2 regions of the Orrella marina genome follow, and region 2 is predicted to be linked to the other one. Evidence: predicted binding sites of a transcription regulator. Region 2 holds the regulator's gene; the other holds the start of a gene.
What was found. The regulator LexA, encoded in region 2, represses DNA repair genes until DNA is damaged. The targets are predictions, from matches to a motif close to ACTGTATNNNNATACAGT.
Positions count from the first base shown of each region.

Region 1: a site for LexA is predicted at 7,364-7,381, ahead of recA (recombinase RecA). Genes of this name have one in related genera too.

Region 1 is NZ_CP028901.1:699,434-710,720, forward strand. It holds gene DBV39_RS03095 (chalcone isomerase family protein) at 1-550, shown strand, start outside; gene DBV39_RS03100 (MFS transporter) at 563-2,032, shown strand; gene DBV39_RS03105 (DUF3833 domain-containing protein) at 2,047-2,589, shown strand; gene DBV39_RS03110 (SDR family NAD(P)-dependent oxidoreductase) at 2,586-3,383, shown strand; gene DBV39_RS03115 (nuclear transport factor 2 family protein) at 3,528-4,034, shown strand; gene DBV39_RS03120 (sensor histidine kinase) at 4,842-6,197, opposite strand; gene DBV39_RS03125 (response regulator) at 6,383-7,084, opposite strand; gene recA (recombinase RecA) at 7,604-8,671, shown strand; gene DBV39_RS20545 (regulatory protein RecX) at 8,631-9,443, shown strand; gene DBV39_RS03140 (DUF2889 domain-containing protein) at 9,690-10,274, shown strand; gene sucC (ADP-forming succinate--CoA ligase subunit beta) at 10,386-11,287, shown strand, end outside.
Region 2 is NZ_CP028901.1:1,345,105-1,356,391, forward strand. It holds gene uvrB (excinuclease ABC subunit UvrB) at 1-569, opposite strand, end outside; gene DBV39_RS05995 (amino acid aminotransferase) at 754-1,959, shown strand; gene lexA (transcriptional repressor LexA) at 2,340-3,047, shown strand; gene DBV39_RS06010 (RNA-binding S4 domain-containing protein) at 3,285-3,680, opposite strand; gene lon (endopeptidase La) at 3,812-6,280, opposite strand; gene clpX (ATP-dependent Clp protease ATP-binding subunit ClpX) at 6,374-7,681, opposite strand; gene clpP (ATP-dependent Clp endopeptidase proteolytic subunit ClpP) at 7,704-8,360, opposite strand; gene tig (trigger factor) at 8,659-9,984, opposite strand; tRNA gene DBV39_RS06035 (tRNA-Leu) at 10,055-10,141, opposite strand; gene dapC (succinyldiaminopimelate transaminase) at 10,257-11,287, shown strand, end outside.

The sequences.
Region 1 (11,287 bases), 650 kb from region 2:
ACAACTCGCGAATCAGGATCGTGCGAACGGAGTTTCCGGCCACGACCGGGCGTCCGGGGGCGACCCCGTTGCAGGCGACGCGCTGAGTCAGACCCCGGCCTTTGGCTGGCATGCACTGGTTCCGCACGCCCGGCGAGTTGGACAGGGCCAGTTTCGTCGCTTCGGATTCCTGATCTACGACGCCACGCTCCTGGCGCCCAACGGTCGCTATCAGCCTGACGAGCCTTTCGCACTGGAATTACGGTACGCGAGAACCATTAGCCGTGACCAGATCATTGATGCGTCGCTTGACCAGATGCAGGCTCTGGGTGTGGATGTCGACCAGCACCCTGACTGGAAAGCCCAGCTCCATGGGGCCCTGATGGACGTGCGAGCGGGCGATGTGCTGACTGGCGTTTACGTTCCGGGGCGGGGCAGCGGGATTTTTCATGAAGGAGTCAGGCTGGGAAGACTGGATGACGCGCTGGCACAGGCATTTTTTGCGATCTGGCTGGATCATCGCACCAGTGATCCTGACTTGCGCGCCGAGCTGCTTGGGCAGTCGGACTAAGGGCCGGCTCACGTGAATCCGAGACCATCGCGCTCAGCATCAGGCACGCCAGATCTCCAGAGGCTGCCGTCTGCCGCCGGGCTTGCGGCCTACAGTGCACTGTCTTTTTCACTTGCCATGGCGATGTTGCCGATCTACATGATCGCACCCAAGTTCTATGGGGATACGCTGGGTGTCAGTCTCGGCATGCTTGGCGCTGCACTGTTCGCCGTGCGTCTGGTCGACACTGTTCAGGATCCGTTGATCGGACAACTGGTGGACTGGCTGAGTGGGGTCCGGCGCGGATGGAGCGGGCTGTTGATCGCAGGTGCGTTTTTGCTGGCAGGGGGATTTGTCCTGCTGTTTCATGTGCCGGACGGGCTGAGTGAAACGTCGATTGTTCTCTGGATGGTGGCAGCACTCGTGCTGGTGTACACGGCTCACAGTCTGATGAACGTGTGCTACCTGAGTTGGGGTGCCAGACTGACGGACGACACCGGTGCCCGCGCTCGCGTTACTGGCTGGCGTGAAGCCGCCGGTGTGGTCGGTGTGGTGGTGGCGTCTATCCTGCCGGCAGTCTGGGCGGCAAGCGATGGTCCCGAGCGCGCTTACGGCGCATTTGCGTGGGTGTTTGCTGCCATTCTTGCGGTCACTGTGCTGATCACGTTGCTGGGGTCGCCGCGCCCCAGGATCGTCTTCACTCCTGAAATCAACGCAGACCGGCGCCAGCTTCAGCATACCGGTAACGACGGTTTTGCTCAGGCAGGACGAGTACGAGCAGGAGGACGAGAACGAGGACGATGGGCCCGGATGCTGGCGCCCTGGCGGGCCGCGTTAGGTCGTCAGACCGTTGGTCCGGATCGCTGGTTGTGGCGCCTTTATGCGTTTTATCTGTTTAACGCAACGGCGGCGGCATTGCCGGCGACATTGATCCTGTTCTATGTCGAAGATGTGATTGAACGGCCTGCCCAGGTCGGGCTGTTTCTGGGCGCGTATTTTTTGGCGGGACTGACGGCGCTTGGACTCTGGGTCCGGGTCTCAGACCGTCTGGGCAAGGCCCGGACCTGGGCGCTTGGATCGCTGATAGCTGGAGTGGGGCTTTGTCTGGCTGCGTTTCTAGGCACAGGCGACACCATTGCTTATCTGTTCGTCTGTGTCTTGACCGGCACTGCACTGGGCGTGGATCTGGCATTGCCCCCGGCCATGCTGGCCGATGCGATCCGGCCAGAGCAACGTGGCAGTACGGGGCTTTACTTCGGGGTCTGGGCGTTCGTCGCCAAATTTGCGTTGGCGGTATCAGCCGGGGTGTCGCTACCCGTGCTGGCCGCGCTTGGGTACGAGCCCGGACAGCCGGCAAGCGCCACATCGCTGGCACTTGTCTACGCCTTCATGCCGATTGTTTTCAAGGCAGTGGCAGCAGTCTGTCTCGGGCGCAGACTGCTCAGTCCGGACACGGTCCGGCAATCGCCAAAAAACATATCTATCCATTCACGTACTGATTAAGGGAGAGCCAAAGCATGAAACTCAAATCCATACTGGCTGCAACCAGCGCAGCTGTTCTGACGGCATGCGCAAGCGTTGATGTCGAACAGTACGCCAGTGAAGAGCCCAGGCTCGTCATGTCGGAATTCTTTGACGGGAAGATGGATGCCTGGGGCATTTTTCAGAAACGCAACGGCGAGCTTGCCCGGCGCTTTCATGTCGAGATCATTGGCACATGGGAAAGTCCGACCGAGGGCCAGCTCGATGAGTATTTCACCTACGCGGATGGTGAGAAGTCGCGCCGCTTATGGAAACTCAGCCAGCAGGCGGATGGCACCTGGCACGGTACGGCCGATGATGTCGAAGGCGTTGCGATTGGCAAGGTAGCGGGTAATGCATTGCACTGGAAGTATGTCCTGCAACTGCCGGTTGACGGAAAGGTCTACAACGTTGACTTTGACGACTGGATGTGGCTCATGGATGGCAATACCATGATGAATCGTTCAGTCATGTCGAAGTACGGATTCAGACTGGGTGAAGTGTCGCTACTGTTTCGCAAACGGGAGCCCGGTTCGTGAGCATATTCGCTAGCATCTGGCGTAAGTTGAATGCGCCGGTGACAGACTGGTCAGGTCGCAAGGTCTGGATCATTGGTGCGTCAAGTGGAATCGGGGCAGCGCTGGCGAGCGCAATGCTCGAGCAGGGGGCAAGAGTGGCCATTTCGGCCAGGCGAGTGTCCATGCTGGAGGGGATTGCCCAAGATTATGAACACGCGCTTGTCGTGCCGCTGGATGTCCTGGACGAACGATCCTGGGATCAGGCACTCGAGCGGATTGATCGCGAGTTTGGCGAGATCGATCTGGTCGTTTTCGGTGCAGCTCGTTATGATCCCCGGCACGTCTGGGATCTGGATCTTCAGAAAGTTCAGGCGAGCTATGATCTGAACGTTGTTTGTGCCTATCGGGCGGCTGCCAGACTGGCTCCGCGGCTGATCGCACAGGGGCATGGCGGGATCGCCATGATAGGGAGCATCTCGGGCTATACCGGCTTGCCCAGAGCGATCATCTACGGAGCCACCAAAGCGGCGTTGCAGAATCTGACTGAAACGCTGTATCTGGAACTTGCTCCCAAGGGTGTATCGGTTTATCTCATCTCGCCAGGTTTCGTTAGAACCCCGATGACGCAGGCCAACGATTTCGAGATGCCTGGACTGATGACACCGCAGGCTGCCGCACAGGCCATTCTGAAGGGATTTGCCAGGGGGCTGTTTGAAATCCGGTTTCCGACCGGCTTTGCCAATGTACTCCGGCTTGTGAGCAGACTGCCATATCGCATCCGGTTCGCCTTGCTTAACCGTGTAACCAGGGCTTAGTCGATTGGTCTTGTTCCATGCAAGGGCAGGGATGCTGTCGTGCAATTTAATAGGCGCATGTCAATAAACGCATGTACATGGAAGTATGCGTAAGTGCGTGCAATGTGATGTGCACCGCGATGTGCGCTTTGTGGGAGTATCGACATGGTTGATAGAATGGTTTCGGGCTCTAGCCAGACGTCCGGTACTGGCCAGCGAGTCAAGCGTGAAGAGCAGTCGGCTAGAGCACACCGTATCATCGATTGGTTTGAAGCGCTCAGACCTGATACGCTGGACAGTATAGCCACGGTCTATGGCCCGAACGCCCGGTTTCGGGATCCTTTCAATGACGTCAGCGGTTTGAGATCGATCAGACAGATTTATGCGCACATGTTCGAATCTCTGGAGAATCCCAGGTTTACGGTGACTGAATCAGTCGAGCAGGCAAGTCACCTGTGCGTTGTATGGATGTTTCAGTTTAGCTGGCGCGGGCGTCCGATCGAGTTTGAAGGTACAACCTGGTTTGACCTTGATGAGCGAGGCTTAATCTCCAGACACCGCGATTTCTGGGATGTTTCTCAAGGCGTTTACGAGCGATTACCAGTACTTGGTACGGTACTGCGCGTGCTGCGCAGGAAAATGGCGACACCGGGTTTGCTTTCTGACGCGTGATGTGTGTCTTGTGCCTGTGCATTTCTGGCAGATAAGACAAGTCAGCTCACTTGTTCGAATCACACATCAGGACAGAGCAATCTTCACGCTGTTTCAAAAGACGTCAGAGCATCGCTGGCCCGCATGTCTTGCGGTGCGTGGCCTGGTAGTCAGCGTTTAACGACTTGCTCCCGGGGGTTGCGGTTGGAACTACCCATTTTTCTCCGGTAAGAACCGGGCTGCGTGAAGCCTTGTCGCCTGCATGTGATGCGGGAAATTCAGGTAAAAAAAAGCCCCTCCAGCACTGGAGGGGCCTAAAAGCCGGTAGGGTGCAGCAGTCCCATCCGGCGGGGGACCGTTCGATCGATCAGGTGTTGCTCTGATTTCGATCTGAATTCAATCAGCCGCCCTGTCTTCCAGAGCAGCAGGCAGGACTGACCTCGTGTCGGGGTTCATCCTGGTGTCCAACCAGGCAAGTGTGTCATCAAGCCACATCTGCATTCACCACCGGCACTACAGCTAACCCTGACTAAACCATGCCATAACCATCTGTCTTATCGGTCTTGATATCCCGTTTGCAGGGTCTGGACCGTTCGAGAGAATCAGTTTCTGGCTAAGCTATGTTTTGTGACTGAAAGTATTCTATAACCAAGGCTTCCAATTTGCAAAACATCTAGCCTAAATATTAGTTCATGAACCTGACAGGTAACTGACAGTCAATGCGTCTATGCTGATACGAGTATTGCCCAGCACAACTATCAGCACTTCTGACATGTTCTATCAGCAAGACATAGTGATACGTTGCGTCAATAACTCACTTGTTGCAAGTTATTCTGTGAGGATTCTGTCAAAAGTGATCGTGAACTGGGTTCCATACGGTTTTTGTCCAGGATTTGCGTCCTCGACCCGTAGCTCCGCTTGATGTCGCTGGGCGATCTCTTTGACAATCGCAAGCCCAAGACCGCTGCCGTGTGCAGTCGATCCGAGTACACGATAGAAACGGTCAAATATGCGCCCCTTGTCTGCCGCAGGAATGCCAGGGCCATCGTCGCGCACGAACAACTCCACCTGCCCCAGTGTTGTATTTACGCCAATCGTGACATGGCCTCCGTCAGGAACGTAGCGCAGTGCGTTGTCGATCAGATTGTTGAGAGCCTCTGTGAGCAAGATTGACTGTCCCTGGATCATGATCGGAAACTCGGGGCCTTCGTAACCCAGGTCGATGCCTGCTTCAAGTGCGTCCGGTACCCACTGCTCGCATACCTGACGTGCGAGCGAACCGACATCCATAGGCTGGCGTTCGACCTTTTCAGGATGTTCGGCACTGGCCATCAGGAGTAGCTGATTGATCAGGCGGGTTGCTCGTTCAGTGCTTGCCACGATCTTGTGCAGATTCTGTTGAGTCTGGGCGTCACTTGCCGTTTTGAGCGCAAGCTCTGCCTGCGTGCGCAAGCCAGCCAGCGGAGTTTTGAGTTGGTGCGCTGCGTCCGCGACAAAGCGACGTTGCGATTCGATGTTCCCTGATAGTCTGGCAAGCAGATCATTCATGGCAACAACAAGTGGAGTGATCTCGAGCGGTGTCGATGTGTCCTCGATTGAGGATAGGTCGTCCGGTCTGCGCGACCTTAATCGTTGTTGAAGTGCATTGATGGGCGCGATCCCTCGTGACAGCCCGAACCAGACGAGTAGTACCGCCAGTGGCAGTACCAGGAACTGGGGGATGATGACACCCTTGATGATGTTGTTGGCCAGCTCCGCCCGGCTTTCAGTGCCTTCGGCTGCAACCAGCAGGATGTTCGTCGCCGGTTTGAGCGGAGACTGAACCCAGGTATATGCCAGTCTGAGGTTGTAGCCGCTCACTGACTCGTCACGGTAATAGACATCGCCTGGTCCCCAGTTCTCTGGCATGTCGGGTGAGGGTAGCGCGCTTTCTCCACTGATGATCGGCCCGCCGACGACCTGGGCTTTCCAGAAAATGCCCTCGTTCTCACGTGTGCGCATGGCAATTCTGGTAGGAGAACTCAGTGTCAGGGCGGGTAGTGGTTCCGCCCATTCGATCTGGTGCTCCAGAAGCTCCAGTGCGTTGTTAAGCGACCGGTCGAAAGGTGCATTCGCGATGTCCTGTGCAACCAGGTAGGTGATTGCCACACTCATGGGCCAGAGCAGAAAAAGCGGAGCTAGCATCCAGTCCAGAATCTCCCCGAGTAGCGAGCGGCGATGTACGCGCGGGCCACTGTCTGCTGGCTCGAACCCCTCGGTTGAAGACTTTGATTGTGTGCTGATCGGCGTGTTTACTGGCGGATACTTTGATTCATCGCTGGCAACACGTTCTGGAGGAGGGATGACAGTACGGTTCAATTCAGATCGTCTCAGGCTGTTGATCCCTGAACGGAGGCGGGCTCCTCGGTTGCGCGCTGCAGGCAGTAGCCGAGTCCGCGAACGGTTGCAATTCGTACGCCGCTGGGTTCAAGTTTCTTTCTGAGTCGATGCACATAAACCTCGACGGCGTTGGAACTGACTTCCTCCCCCCACTGGCACAGGTGGTCGACGATCTGGCTCTTGTTGACCATTCTGCCGGCACGCAGCAGCAGAATCTCCAGCAGACTAACCTCTCTGGCCGATAAGTCCAGCGCCTTGTCATCAACCAGCGCGATCCGGCCGACCTGATCAAACACCAGACGTCCATGCCGCATGAGTGCCGTGCCAGCACCTAGTCCGCGACGAGTCAGCGCCCGGACACGTGCTTCAAGTTCACTGAGTGCGAAGGGCTTGGCCATATAGTCGTCAGCGCCCAGGTCCAGTCCTCTGACTCGTTGTTCAATGGAGTCCGCGGCGGTGAGAATCAGTACGGGCAACATGGCGTTGTGCGTGCGCAGACTTTGCAGCACTTCCAGTCCTGACATTCTTGGCAACCCGAGGTCCAGTATCAGAAGGTCAAACTCCTGGGAGCGCAATGCAGTGTCTGCGGCCAGTCCGTCGCTTACGGCGTCAACTGCGTATCCTGAATGGCGCAAGGACTGGGTCAGCGCGTCAGCCAGCAGGTTGTCGTCTTCGGCGATCAGTATTCTCATGGTGCGAGATAGGAAACACAGGTCAATAATCTGGAATTCTGGCACAGGCCGCTGGCGTTGCCTACAGGCATTAACCCGCGTAGGTGTGCGCTTGCAACGATCCGCCTCATCCCGGGAAGCAAATGACCTTGCTGGATGGAAGAATCCCGTCTTCTATGTCATCAAGAATTCTGTACCGGACCCGGCCATCGTTTGTTCAGGTGTTTGTCCTTGGGAGTGACCCCCGTTCGTGAAGGTTCTCGCCCAGTGTGACGTTGAATTAGGTCACGATTCAGTTATACTGTTGGTTTATACAGTAAATGTAAAATCTGCTGATTCATGGCTGGGCGGTCAGCGCCTTGTTTGGCAATGTGAAGTCTGTGGCAAGTGCAATAATGTGCTTCGAGTAAAGTTCTTCTACTCTCGATGGCTCGTCGATGGGGGGGCTGCAGCGGTCAATCGCGCTGTCCGTTTGTGTGTCCGTTGCGTAGCTATTTGTGTAACCGTATTAACGAGATGTAATCATGGCAAGGAGTATTCATGGACGATAAATCCTCCAAACAGGGAGGCGGGTCAGAAAAGAGCAAGGCTCTTGCCGCTGCGCTGTCGCAGATCGAAAAGCAGTTCGGTAAAGGTTCGATCATGCGTTATGGTGACAACGAGGTCGAGCATGACATTCAGGTGGTTTCCACTGGCTCTTTGGGGCTTGATATCGCCTTGGGCGTTGGCGGGCTGCCTCGCGGCAGGGTGATCGAGATTTATGGTCCGGAATCCTCCGGCAAGACGACACTCACGTTGCAAGTCATCGCCGAGATGCAGAAAATCAATGGTACGTGCGCCTTTATTGATGCCGAGCATGCTCTGGACGTTCAATACGCCTCGCGCCTGGGGGTCAACTTGACAGACCTGCTGATCTCGCAGCCAGACACGGGTGAGCAGGCACTGGAAATTGCAGATGCACTGGTGCGTTCAGGATCAGTTGATCTGATCGTGATCGACTCGGTCGCGGCACTCGTGCCTAAAGCTGAAATTGAAGGCGAGATGGGGGACTCTCTCCCTGGTCTGCAGGCACGACTGATGAGTCAGGCATTGCGCAAGCTGACTGCGACCATCAAGCGGACCAATTGCATGGTGATCTTCATCAACCAGATCCGCATGAAGATTGGTGTCATGTTCGGTAGTCCCGAGACAACCACGGGTGGCAATGCACTGAAGTTCTACGCGTCGGTGCGCCTCGATATTCGTCGCATCGGTTCCATCAAGAAGGGCGATGAAATGATCGGCAACGAAACTCGCGTCAAAGTGGTCAAGAACAAGGTCGCACCACCGTTCAAACAAGCCGAGTTCGATATCATGTATGGAGCCGGAATCTCCAGGCAGGGTGAGATCATCGACCTTGGGGTGCAGGCCGGTGTGGTCGATAAAGCGGGCTCATGGTTCAGTTATGGCGGGAACCGGATCGGGCAGGGCAAAGACAATGTCCGTGAGTACCTGCGTGAGCATCCGGAGCTCGCAGTCGAAATCGAAAACAAGGTGCGCGAGTCGTTCGGTATCAAGAGAATGGCTGTTGTCCCGGCAAGAGATGCGTCCGAAATATCCGAAGAATAATCCGCCAGGGGTTCTCCGGGCTTCTGAACTGACCGGTGATGAATCCGGTCAGAACAAGGCTGGCAATCCTGATCCGTCTCTGAATGAAAGGCATAAGCCTCTGGACAAGAAAGCACGCAAGGGGTCTGATATCAGTCTCAAGGCGCGTGCAGTTCGCTATCTCAGCATCAGAGAGTATTCGCGAGATGAATTGTTCCGCAAACTCTCCCCTTATGCGAGAAAGATGTCTCTGAAGCCGCAGTCTGATACCAGGCAAGACGGTGATCTCGAGGTTGGCGCGAGCATTCGCGACGAGGATGCCAGGACTGGCATGACTGAAGTGGTACGTTCAACTGGTGATTCAGATAGTGACTCAGGTGAGCACCCGTTCGACTCGACTGTGCTTGACGCGTTGCTCGATGAACTCGAACGAGAGGGGTGGCAGTCCGATGCACGGTTCGCACATGCGCTTGAGCACAGTCACCGTGGCCGGTTCGGTAGTCGCCGGATTGCGTACTCGATGCGCGAGCGAGGTCTTGATGATGAGTTGATTCGTGAAAGCCTGGATCGACTCAAGGATTCAGAACCGCAGAGAGCCTGGCAAGTCTGGCGCAAGCGTTTTGGACAGAAGGGGTTACCGACTGACTCGCGCGAGTATGCCCGGCAAGCACGTTTTTTGGCGAGTCGGGGGTTTGGGGGGATGTTGTTGCCCGGATCCTTTCGGGGCGATACGAGCCAGACTTTGACGTGGACAGTGATTCGGACGAGTCGACTGGTTGATGCTTGTCAATAGTGCAAGGTCAGATCAGATGTTCAATTTTGTGTCTGTCTCAAGCCAGCGTCTTTCATTCTGGTGCTGCGAGATGCGACACTATGCGTCTTGGGGGCGTGATCCTTCGCATTTGTGCGCATTTAACCGGATCTCATTGAAATCCGGAACCAGAAGGGGTTAATCTGTGGTTAACCACGTCTTAGTTTTCGTGCAATGCAGCAAGATCGCGCTATACTTGATCACTAATCGAAGTTTTATCTGACACGCATGCCATTACCCGCACCCGACTACCCACGTTCCCCGATGCACAACAGATACATCAGGGCTCACTCATTCGAACGCGATGACGGACTCTGGGATATTGATGCCGAGCTGATCGACACCAAATCCTACGATTTTGAGCGTCGCGACGGCAGTACACGGCATGCGGGTGAGCCGTTTCACCATATGCATATCCGCATCACGTTTGACAAGGCATTCAACGTGGTTGCCGCCGTTGCCGCCTATGATGCTGCTCCTTACGGAGAAATCTGTACCTGTATCGCGCCCGACTACAGCAACCTGGTCGGCATGAATCTTCTTAAAGGATTCAGGCAGGCTGTCAAGGTGCGGTTTGCACGAGCCGCCGGCTGTTCTCACATGACCGAACTCGCTGGACTGCTGCCGACCGTGGCCTTGCAGACACGAGCCAGTTTCCGATCGACTGAACCCGCGCAAGATCCCGGGAAAAAGCCGTTTCAGGTTGACGGCTGTCATGCGTTGAGTCAGCACGGTCCGGTAGTGCGCGAGTTTCATCCCGAATGGTACGTTCCGCTCAAGCGCGAAAGCGAGGCGGAATCGTCAAGCAGTTAGTCGATATGCAGAGCAGCCTGCCTGGCCGGTCCGGGCCGGCATACTGCTTGCGTATGGGCGACAAGAGAGTAGTTGCTGTTTCAAGATTAACGACCGATAGACAGGGTTCTCATGAAAATCCACGAATATCAAGGCAAGGAACTGTTGCGCAAGTTTGGCGTGACAGTACCCCGTGGCATCCCGGCGTTCAACGTTGAGGAAGCTGTCAGTGCCGCCGAGCAGCTTGGTGGGCCAGTTTGGGTAGTCAAGGCCCAGATTCACGCCGGAGGCCGGGGTAAGGGCGGTGGTGTCAAGCTCGCTCGCTCCATAGACGAAGTCAGACAGCTCGCGAGCGAGATCCTCGGCATGCAGCTGGTCACACACCAGACTGGTCCGGACGGTCAGAAAGTTGGGCGTTTGCTGATTGAGGAAGGTGCGGACATCAAGAAGGAATACTACGTTGGTATCGTGACTGATCGAGGCACCCAGCGTGTCTGCGTGATGGCCTCCAGCGAGGGTGGTATGGACATTGAGGAAGTAGCCAACAGCACTCCTGAGAAGATCCTCAAGGTGTTTGTTGATCCCCTCAAAGGTTTCAGCGAGGACGAGGCGCGTGAACTGGCACGTGGTATCGGTGTGCCTGACGCATCAGTCGAAAAGGCTGCTGCCGAGTTCCGCAAGCTGTATCAGGTTTACTGGGATACCGATTCGTCACTGGCCGAGATCAATCCGCTCATCCTGACCGGCAGCGGAGACATCATTGCATTGGACGCAAAGTTCAACTTTGACTCGAATGCGCTCTTTCGCCATCAGGAGATCGTTGCCTATCGTGATCTGGATGAGGAAGATCCTGCTGAAATCGAAGCGAGCAAGTTCGACCTGGCTTACATTCAGCTCGACGGCAACATTGGCTGCCTGGTCAACGGCGCGGGTCTGGCCATGGCGACCATGGACACGATCAAGCTCTTTGGCGGCGAGCCGGCCAACTTCCTCGATGTGGGTGGTAGTGCCACAGCTGAGAAAGTCACCGAGGC
Region 2 (11,287 bases):
TACTGCATGGCCACTAGTCGTGCCAGCACTTCCTGGCGCGAAATTCGATCACCTGCGCGCAGGACCAGCACCATCGCGTGATAATCGGAAGGATTACCGATACCGTAAATACAGGATACAGTCCCCACAATGACCGTATCGCGCCGCTCAAGCAGACTCTTGGTGGCAGACAGTCGCATCTGTTCGATGTGTTCGTTAATTGACGAGTCTTTTTCAATAAAGAGATCTCGTGACGGGACGTAGGCCTCCGGCTGGTAGTAGTCATAGTAAGACACGAAGTACTCAACCGCGTTACGAGGAAAAAACTCTCGCATTTCCGCGTATAGCTGTGCCGCGAGCGTCTTGTTGGGGGCCAGCACCAGTGCCGGCCGACCAGTCCTGGCAATGATGTTTGCCATGGTGAAGGTTTTGCCAGAACCAGTCACCCCCAGAAGTGTCTGAAACATCAATCCGTCATCGATGCCCTCGCTCAGTTGTTCAATCGCCACAGGCTGATCGCCCGCTGGCGGATAAGGCTGGTACAGAGAGAAAGGGCTCTGCGGAAACTCTACGAAACGGCCTTTTGTCATGTTAGACTTTAGATGGGGTTTTCCCCAATTCGTGGACAACCCCCATTATGACGGTAGCCTCCCCTGCAGTCCAGTATGACCATCCAGATGACTCGAAAGGGTTCTTCCGTCTGATGACTTTCCCCGATTATTCACAACTGACAACATTCAAAAGTAGCGCTGCCGCAAGCGCGAAGGTCGCCCAATGAGCAAACTTTTTCAGTCCGTCGAACTCGCACCGCGTGATCCAATCCTGGGTCTGACCGAACAGTACAACTCAGATACCCGTTCGCATAAAGTCAACCTGGGAGTCGGTGTCTATTACGACGATGATGGACGTGTCCCTTTGCTGCGTTGTGTTCACAAGGCTGAAGTTGACCGGGTTCAGGCTCAGCTCGCTCACAGCTATTTGCCGATCGAGGGCATCGCCAAGCTGAACCGTGGCGCACGCGAACTGGTTCTGGGCAAGGACAGTGAGGCGATCAAATCAGAGCGCTGCGTCACTGTTCAATCGATTGGTGGAACCGGCGCTCTGAAGATTGGCGCAGACTACCTTAGAGCGCTGTTGCCTGACGCCAAAGTCGCTATCAGCAAGCCGAGCTGGGAGAATCACCGCGCGCTGTTTGAAAAAGCCGGCTTTGAAGTCGTTGAGTACCCCTACTATGACCCCGAGACACACGGACTGAATCTTGATGGCATGCTCGATTTTCTGAAGAGCCTGCCCGCAAAGTCCATCGTGGTGCTACATGCATGCTGCCACAACCCGACGGGCGTTGACCCGACTCCTGAACAGTGGACCGAGATCGCCAAAGTTGTTCAGGACAAGGAATTGATTCCGTTTATGGACATCGCCTACCAGGGATTTGGTGATGGATTGCAGGCCGATGCAGCCGCAGTGCGACTGTTTGTGGAAAAGGGTCTAAACTGCCTGATCAGCACATCGTTCTCCAAGTCATTTTCTCTGTACGGAGAGCGTATTGGGGCCCTGACACTGGTGACCGATAGCGCCGAGGAGGCAGCCCGGGTGCTGAGTCAGGTCAAACGGGTCATTCGCACCAATTACTCCAACCCGCCAACATTTGGCGGTGCAATTGTCGCTGAAGCATTGAATACGCCTGAACTGTTCGCAATGTGGGAAGAAGAGCTCGGTGAGATGCGTCAACGCATCAAGGAAATGCGATCACAGCTTGTGAACAAGCTGGCTGAGAATGGCGTCAACATGAACTTCGATTTTGTGATGGCCCAGAAAGGCATGTTCTCATACTCGGGACTGACAGCAGCACAAGTGGACAAACTGCGTGAAGAGCATGCGATCTACGCTATTTCAAGTGGCAGGATCTGCGTTGCCGCCCTTAACAGCAAAAACATCGACACAGTCGCAAAGGCTATCGCAAGCGTTATCAAAGGCTGACGCACTAGAAGTTGTTGACTCCAGCAATTTGGCGTGAAGAATCACGTCGCCCCTTTGCAAACCACTCAGGCCAGCGAACCACGTTGTGTGGCTCCCTGGCCTGAGTGGCTCTCGCGTTCTCGAACTCTTGATATCCATCTGTGACTTCTGCCGCTCTGAATGGCTGAACGATTCCGCCAGTTGATAGCAGAAATTCATATGCTTGAACCAAGACATGCCCGATGACCCAACGCCATCGGCCTGGTCTTGCCTTCAAATCAACCTAAAACAACCAAAGGAATCAGACAGCTAGACGACTTACTTCACACAATGTGCTCACTTGCAAATTGTGATGAAATACGTCACAATGCGCTGTATATACATACAGCCCGGAGAATTTGATGGCTACTGAGTTAACCGCTCGACAAGCACAGGTGCTTGATCTCATCGTGCAGCTGCTCGAACAAACAGGTTTCCCTCCGACACGGGCTGAACTTGCGCGCAAGCTTGGATTCAAATCGACCAATGCGGCAGAAGATCATCTTCGTGCTCTGGCGCGAAAAGGCTATATCGAGCTCAAGGCAGGTGCATCACGAGGCATCAGGCTGATCCAGCAAAAACCGACGCATAATTCAACTCAAGCGCAGATAGCGGACCAGACTGTTGAGTCCGGCATGCCATATGCATCAACCATCTCGTATGCACTACCAAGCCTCAACCAGACCACTCTACCCCTGATTGGACGTGTGGCCGCCGGTTCGCCAATTCTTGCACAAGAGAACGTCGCGAAAGAGCTCGCCGTCGACTCATCGTTATTCTCGTCCAGACCGGACTACCTTCTTCAGGTTCGTGGAATGAGTATGCGCGACATCGGCATACTGGACGGGGATCTGTTAGCGGTCAAAAAGACGAGTGAAGCGCGTGTCGGAGAAATCGTGGTTGCCCGTATCGACGATGAGGTCACCGTCAAAAGACTGTCCAGGGAAAAGGGAAAAATTGTGCTACTGCCCGAGAATCCGGACTTTGAGCCGATTCATATCCGTTCTGGCGAGGTCTTTGCTATCGAAGGACTGGCGGTCGGCCTGATTCGAACACAGCCTTTACATTAAGCGAGCTTGACCAGCTCACACGAAACGATCTTCTTGATACAGACAATTCGAGAAGATGAACGCGAAGAAAATGAAAGCAAGGATCATTTTGTGCATCACGCACGAGCCCTGAGTGTACCCATTCAAGGGAAGCAGGCACCAACAGACACTTGATATTCCTTGGCGACTTTCTTGCTCTGAACAAGGCTGTCACTGACCTTTCCCTCTGCACCTAGCCAATAAAACGCCCAGGCACAGTCAATCGTCCTTTGCAAAGCGCTCAATCTGCCGCCTGTCGCGTTTTGTGGGACGCCCCTTGCGGATGCCTTGAGCAGGCTCCGAGAAAAGCTTCCTTCGCTCAGATGCTTCCTCACGGGCTGCGCGGCTTTCAAGCGTTTCATCATAGAGCAACTGAGCAAGCGAGGCAGAACGTCTCACATCACTCAGAAAACGTACAAACACCTCCAACCGCTCATGTCCTCGCTGAACCTGAACTTTTTCGCCGACTTTGATGCTTCTGGCTGGTTTAACCCGACTACCATTAACATGCACGCGTCCAAGCTCAATCGCATCCGTCGCCAGCGATCGCGACTTGAAAAAACGTGCGGCCCAGAGCCACTTGTCAAGACGGACGGACTGAACTTCTTCGGCCATGGGTGCGATCGGAGGTCAGATATCGGAATGAGTAGATAGTAAACGTGCTGCCACAAAAATAACACCGAGCAGCCAGTTCATTTGTCCGGCTTGAGGGGATGCAGGATCGCATCCCCTCAAGCCGGTAGTGATCAGTGTTTGATCACCGGATTGCTTGTGACATCAGATGATGCCTGTTTGCTCACAACAGCTTCCTCTACTGAGGTTTCAGAAAGAGGTTCCGGCTTGCGCTCAAGCGCAACTTCGAGCACCTTGTCGATCCATTTGACAGGAATGATCTCGAGATGATTCTTAACGTTATCCGGAATCTCAGCAAGATCCTTCACGTTCTCTTCGGGAATCAGAACAGTCTTGATGCCACCTCGACGAGCCGCCAGCAATTTTTCTTTCAACCCACCGATCGCGAGCACTTCGCCTCTAAGGGTGATCTCACCTGTCATGGCTACGTCGGCACGCACTGGAATCCGGGTCAGCGCTGACACAATCGCAGTCGTGATTGCAATCCCCGCAGACGGACCATCTTTGGGTGTGGCCCCTTCTGGCACGTGCACGTGCATATCACGCTTCTCAAGCACCGTATTAGCAATACCCAACCGACTGGCACGCGCCCTGACAACACTACGCGCCGCCTCGACCGACTCTTTCATCACATCACCGAGTGATCCCGTACGAAGGATGTTGCCCTTACCCGGCATGTCGGCGACTTCGATAGTCAACAGATCACCACCGACTTCGGTCCATGCCAGTCCGGTGACCTGTCCGATCTGGTTGTCTTTCTCCGCCATGCCGTAACTGTATCGACGCACACCCAGGTACTCCCCCAGGTTCTCGCTTGATACAACAATTGTCTGAGTCGTCTGCGACTTTGCTGCTCTGCGAGTCTGTGCAGCACTGACACCCTGAGGAAGCTTGGACACAAGTTGCTTAACCACTTTACGACAGATTTTGCTGATTTCACGTTCAAGTGAACGTACACCGGCTTCCCGGGTGTAGTAACGAACCATGTCCTGCAAGGCATCGTCCTGAACAGTTAACTCGCCTTCCTTGAGCCCGTTGTTCTTCATCAGCTTAGGCAAAAGGTGATCTTTGGCAATGTGAATCTTCTCGTCTTCGGTATAACCGGACAGACGGATCACTTCCATCCTGTCCAGCAACGCAGGCGGGATGTTCAAGGTGTTACTGGTCGCCACAAACATGACGTCCGACAGATCAAAATCCACCTCAACGTAGTGATCCTGGAAAGTGTGATTCTGCTCGGGATCCAGCACTTCGAGCAATGCAGAAGCAGGGTCACCTCTAAAATCCATGCCAAGCTTGTCGATCTCGTCAAGCAGGAACAATGGATTGCGCACACCGACCTTGTTCATGTTCTGGAGAATCTTGCCAGGCATGGAACCGATATAGGTCCGTCTATGCCCACGAATCTCTGCTTCATCCCGTACACCACCAAGTGCCATCCGGATGAATTTACGATTGGTGGCTTTGGCAATGCTCTGACCCAGGGAAGTCTTGCCGACTCCCGGTGGGCCGACAAGACACAAGATGGGAGCCTTGACCTTGTCGACTCGCTGTTGCACAGCCAGATACTCGACGATACGCTCCTTGACTTTCTCAAGACCATGGTGATCATCGTCAAGCACCTCTTGCGCATGCGGGATCGAGTGATTGATCTTGCTCTTCTTGCGCCATGGCAAACCGATAACCGTGTCGATGTAGTTACGGACCACCGTTGCCTCGGCCGACATCGGTGACATGAGCTTGAGCTTTTTCAGTTCGGCATCAACTTTCTTGCGCGCTTCCTTGCTGAGCCCGGCAGCTTCGATTCGACGCTCGAGCTCTTCGATATCAGCACCTTCTTCGCCTTCACCGAGTTCTTTCTGAATCGCCTTGACTTGCTCATTCAGATAGTAGTCACGCTGACTCTTCTCCATTTGCTTCTTGACCCGGCCGCGAATACGCTTCTCGACCTGGAGAATATCGATCTCGGTCTCGAGTTGTGCGAGTAACGCCTCCAGACGCTCTGCGGTGTCAGTGACCTCAAGCATGCTCTGCTTTTGCTCGAGTTTCAGTGGCAGATGGGCTGCGATCGTGTCAGCCAGCCGTCCCGGGCTGTCTATACCCGACAGGGTAGTCAGGATTTCTGGCGGGATTTTTTTGTTGAGCTTGACGTACGTCTCAAACTGACCGACGATCGCACGACGCAAGGCCTCGATTTCCGATCCTTTGGCTTCGTCTGGCTGCATGGGCATAACATCTGCGCTGAAGTGCTCCTCAGCCTCCTCGATTGAAAGAATCCGAGCGCGCTGTGAGCCTTCCACCAACACCTTGACGGTACCATCAGGGAGCTTCAACATCTGCAGAATGGTGGCGAGACTACCAATCTCGTACACGTCGTCAGGTGTCGGATCGTCTTTCGTCGCAGACTTCTGGGCGGCGAGCATGATGCTCTTGTCCCCTTCCATCGCTGCTTCGAGCGCGCGAATCGAGCGCGGCCGCCCCACAAACAGTGGGATCACCATGTGTGGAAACACAACGACATCGCGCAGCGGCAACAGAGGCAGTGAAATGCGCTCGGCGGGGAGAATGGGTTGACCTGACATTTGCTTGTCCTCTTCAAATCGGTCCCCTGATCCAATCAGGAGACCTTCGCTAACATAGTTAGTGATATTGGGACAATAGCCTAAAAATCAAGCTCAGGCAGCAGCATTTCGCGCTTTAGAACGACCGGAAGACTTGTCTTGTCCTTCCGCTTCGTCTTCCTGATAAACCAGCAGTGGCTCAGCTTGACCTTCGATGGCGTTCTCGTCCAACACCACTCGACTGACATTGTCCTGGGAAGGAATCTCATACATTGTGTCGAGAAGTGTCGACTCCAGTATGGAGCGCAATCCTCGGGCACCAGTTTTTCTGAGAATAGCCTTGCGGGCAATGGCATGCAGAGCCTGTGGGCGGATTTCTAGCTCCACCCCTTCCATTTCGAACAATTTCTGAAACTGACGAACCAGCGAATTCTTGGGCTCAGTTAACACTTTGACCAACGTATCCTCGGTCAGTTCCTGCAAGGTTGCGATCACTGGCAAGCGTCCGACCAGCTCAGGAATCAGACCAAACTTCACGAGGTCTTCGGGCTCGACCGATGTAAACGCCTCGCCGGCCCGCTTCTCACTTCTGGCGGCAACGGAGGCCCCAAAACCGATTCCAGATCTTTCAGTGCGATCCAGAATCACCTTTTCCAGCCCATCAAAGGCACCGCCGACGATGAACAGGATGTTGGTGGAGTCGACCTGCACAAAATCCTGATTCGGATGTTTACGACCACCTTGCGGCGGAACCGATGCAACAGTCCCCTCGATCAACTTGAGCAACGCCTGCTGAACACCTTCCCCAGATACATCCCGGGTAATTGACGGGTTATCGGCTTTACGTGAAATCTTGTCGATTTCATCAATGTAGACAATCGCGCGCTGAGCCTTCTCGACGTCATAATTGCAGTTAGCCAGCAGCTTCTGAATAATGTTCTCGACATCCTCGCCAACATATCCGGCCTCAGTCAGAGTCGTCGCGTCGGCCATCACGAACGGAACGTCGAGTTGCCGGGCGAGAGTCTGCGCCAGCAACGTCTTGCCAGAGCCAGTCGGGCCGATCAGCAGAATATTGCTCTTGCTCAGTTCGACCTCATCGCCCTTGAGATCTGCCCCATGACGCAGGCGCTTGTAATGATTGTAGACAGCGACAGCAAGCACACGCTTGGGTGAATCCTGACCGATCACGTACTGGTCAAGAAACGCTTTGATCTGAGCGGGGGTGGGCAACTCGGTGCGAACGGATTCGCGTGTGGTCGCCTCAATCTCTTCCCGGATAATATCTTTGCAGAGATCCACACACTCATCACAAATGTATACAGAAGGCCCAGCAATCAGCTTGCGAACTTCATTCTGCGATTTGTTGCAGAATGAACAATGCAAGGATTTGGAAGAGGTAGTGGATTTCTTGTCAGCCATCTTATGCTACTCAAATAAAAATTCAGACGGTGTCGGCACGACTTGTCAGCATCTTGTCAATGATGCCGTACGTGACCGCGGACTCGGCCGACATAAAATTGTCGCGCTCCGTATCGAGTTCAATGCGCTCGATCGGTTGACCGGTTTTCTCGGCCAGGATGTTATTGAGGCGCTCCCTGAGATCGAGAATCTCGCGCGCCTGGATCTGGATATCCGACGCCTGACCCTGTGCACCACCAGAAGGCTGATGAATCATGATACGGGAATTGGGCAAGGCGTATCGCTTGCCTTTGGCGCCTGCCGCCAGCAAGAACGCACCCATGCTCGCTGCCAGACCCGTACAAAGGGTTGATACATCCGGTTTGATGAACTGCATGGTGTCGTACATTGCCATGCCAGCGTACACCGACCCACCCGGTGAGTTGATGTACAGGGAGATATCCTTATCAGGATTCTCGGACTCCAGAAACAGCAACTGTGCAACCACCAGGTTGGCAGACTGATCCTGAACCGGACCAACCAGAAACACGACACGCTCCTTGAGCAGGCGCGAGTAAATGTCATACGATCGCTCTCCCCGCCCAGACTGCTCGACCACCATCGGGATATACCCGAGACTGGTCGGCGTGACAGACGAAGCGCCATTCATACTGGCATAAAAATCGGCAAACCGATTCATCTCAATGTTCGTGCTCATGATTCTGATGGACTCCATGACGACCTTGTCGACCGGTCCTCGGGAAAAAGACCCTTGAACCGGACGAAAAGGTCCGATCAACGCGACCTGGACAAGTTGGCCTGAAACGCGGCCTTGTCAGCCAGAGATCACGCAAAATTACTGCTCACCACTTGCTTGAAGCTTACCCGTGGACAACAGCCGGCTTCAGCTAAGCGACCCGGCCAGTCCACCAGTCAATGATCTGTCGATGACAGATTGCCGGAGACACTCTGGCTCCTCCGGCAAACGGTTAACCAACTCAGGCGTTTACATCACCTGAGGTACCCATGATCTCATCGAACGAGACTGAATCATCGGTGACTTTCGCTGAATTCAGGACATGCTCTACGACATTGTCTTCAAGCACGACTGCCTCGATTTCGGCGCGACGCTGGCGATCGGTAAGGTAGTAGCTGACCACCTCAGCCGGATGCTCGTAATTCTGCGCAAACGACTCAATCTTGGCACGAACCTGTTCGGGTTTGGCTTGCAGTTGCGCCTTGTCGATCAGCTCCGCAATTATCAGTCCGAGCTTGACGCGGCGGGTTGCCTCCTCGGAGAAAGTTTCGGGAGGAATCGGGAGATCGTCTACATTGGGCATGCCACGCTGCTTGAGTTCTTCTCGCGCAGCCTTTACCCGGTTCTCGATTTCACCGTCTACGAGTGCCTTGGGCACATCAAAAGTGGCAGCATCGACCAGTGCCTGCATCACGCTACCCTTGGTGCGCGCGCTCACACGTGCTGTCACTTCACGCTCGATATTCTGGCGGATGTCAGCCATCAGCTTCTCGACATCACCCTCAGCCTGACCAAGCGTCTTGGCGAACTCGGCGTTGATTTCGGGCAACTCGGGACGGGAAACTTCCTTGACGGTAACCGTGAACTCGGCGGTCTTTCCAGCGACTTCCTTGCCCTGATAGTCCTCAGGGAAAGTCAGCGGAAAGGTCTTGGAGTCGCCCGCCTTCAAACCACTCACAGCCTCTTCGAACTCGGCCAGCATACGGCCTTTGCCGATCAGAAAGGAGAAATCCTCTGCCGAACCACCCTCGAACGCAACGCCGTCGATCTTGCCGACGAAGTCGACTTTCACCTGATCGCCATCCTGCGCAGCACGACCTTCTTCAGCAATGTATTCAGCACGTTGTTCACGCAAAATCTGCACCGTCTTGTCGATTGCTTCATCACTGACTTCACAAGCACAACGCTTGACCTCAAGCGCGGACATTTCCGGCAGTTCAATTTCAGGGTAGACCTCAAACGTTGCAGTGAAAGCCATAGTGCCCTCAGACACACCCTCTGTCTTGGGGTCAAGTCGGGGCTGGCCAGCGACTCGCAGGCCTGTGCTTTCAAGCGCGGTCTCGAGCGCCTGACCGACCTGCTGATTGATCACGTCGTAGCGGATGCTGGGACCATGCGAGCGTTGCAGCATCGACATTGGCACCTTGCCCGGCCGGAACCCTGCCACCTTGGCTGTCCGGGCCACGCGTTTGAGCTCTTCGCCGACTTGCTTTTCAACGTCCGCCATCGCGACGGATACTTCGATTCGGCGCTCAAGGCCTGTCAGAGTTTCAACCTCAGGTTGCATAGGAATAACCACCGATTGGATCTATACGAGTGCCGGATCACCCGGCTGCTCATGTTGTTGTCAGGAAAAATGGTGCGAAGGGCGGGACTCGAACCCGCACACCCGTGAGGGCGTCAGGACCTAAACCTGGTGCGTCTACCAATTTCGCCACCTTCGCGTGATTTGGGATTGTAACGCACACACGACACCTGCTTCGAACAACCGGGTCCGGCCCTCACATCGACCTTTTGCTGAAGGCCAGATGTACCGCGCATTTAGGTAAAATAAAAACCATGAATCCACGCCTCGAACTCCTTCAGCCCTATCCCTTCGAGAAGCTTCGTGCTTTGCTCGCAACCGCTCGGCCGCAGGAAACTGGCCTGCGCCTGATTGACCTGTCAATCGGTGAGCCCAAGCACGCCGCACCCGAACTTGCGCGTCAAGCGCTGGTCGGCGCACTCGAAGGACTGTCAGGCTACCCTCCCACCAAGGGTGACCCGGCCCTGCGGCAGGCAATCAGCGCCTGGCTAGGACGCCGTTACGGCATCGACACCCCGGATCCCGAAACACAGATACTGCCGGTGCTTGGTTCGCGCGAGGCGCTGTTTGCCTTCGCCCAGACAGTGATCGACCCTGCCAGTCCGGATGCACGTGTCGTGTGTCCAAACCCTTTTTATCAGATCTATGAAGGAGCGGCGCTGCTTGCAGGGGCCAAACCTTATTTCATCAATACACCTGAGGAAACACGTTTTCTGCCTGACTGGCGTTCAGTGCCTGATGACGTCTGGATGCACACACAACTCGTGTATACCTGCAGCCCCGGGAATCCAGCCGGCAGCGTCATGCCGATCGAAGAATGGAAGCTGCTGTTCGAGCTTTCTGATCGTTACGGATTTGTGATCGCTTCCGATGAATGCTACAGCGAAATCTATCTGGACGAGAATGCAGCGCCTCTGGGCGCTCTGCAGGCAGCCTGGCAGCTCGGCCGGAAGGACTTTTCCCGGCTAGTGGTTTTTTCCAGTCTGTCAAAGCGGTCGAACCTGCCAGGACTGCGATCAGGCTTTGTGACCGGTGACGCATCGATCATTTCCAGGTTTCTGCTCTACCGCACCTACCACGGAAGCGCCATGTCTGGCCTGGTCACGGCCGCGAGCCTGGCTGCCTGGAATGACGAGGCACACGTCGTGGCCAACCGAGATGCATATCGCGCAAAGTTCGATGCGGTTTTACCCATTCTTGAGCCGGTTCTCGATGTGACCAGACCCGAGGCATCGTTCTATCTGTGGGCAGGCACCCGCGCAGACGACATGCGCTTCACCCATGA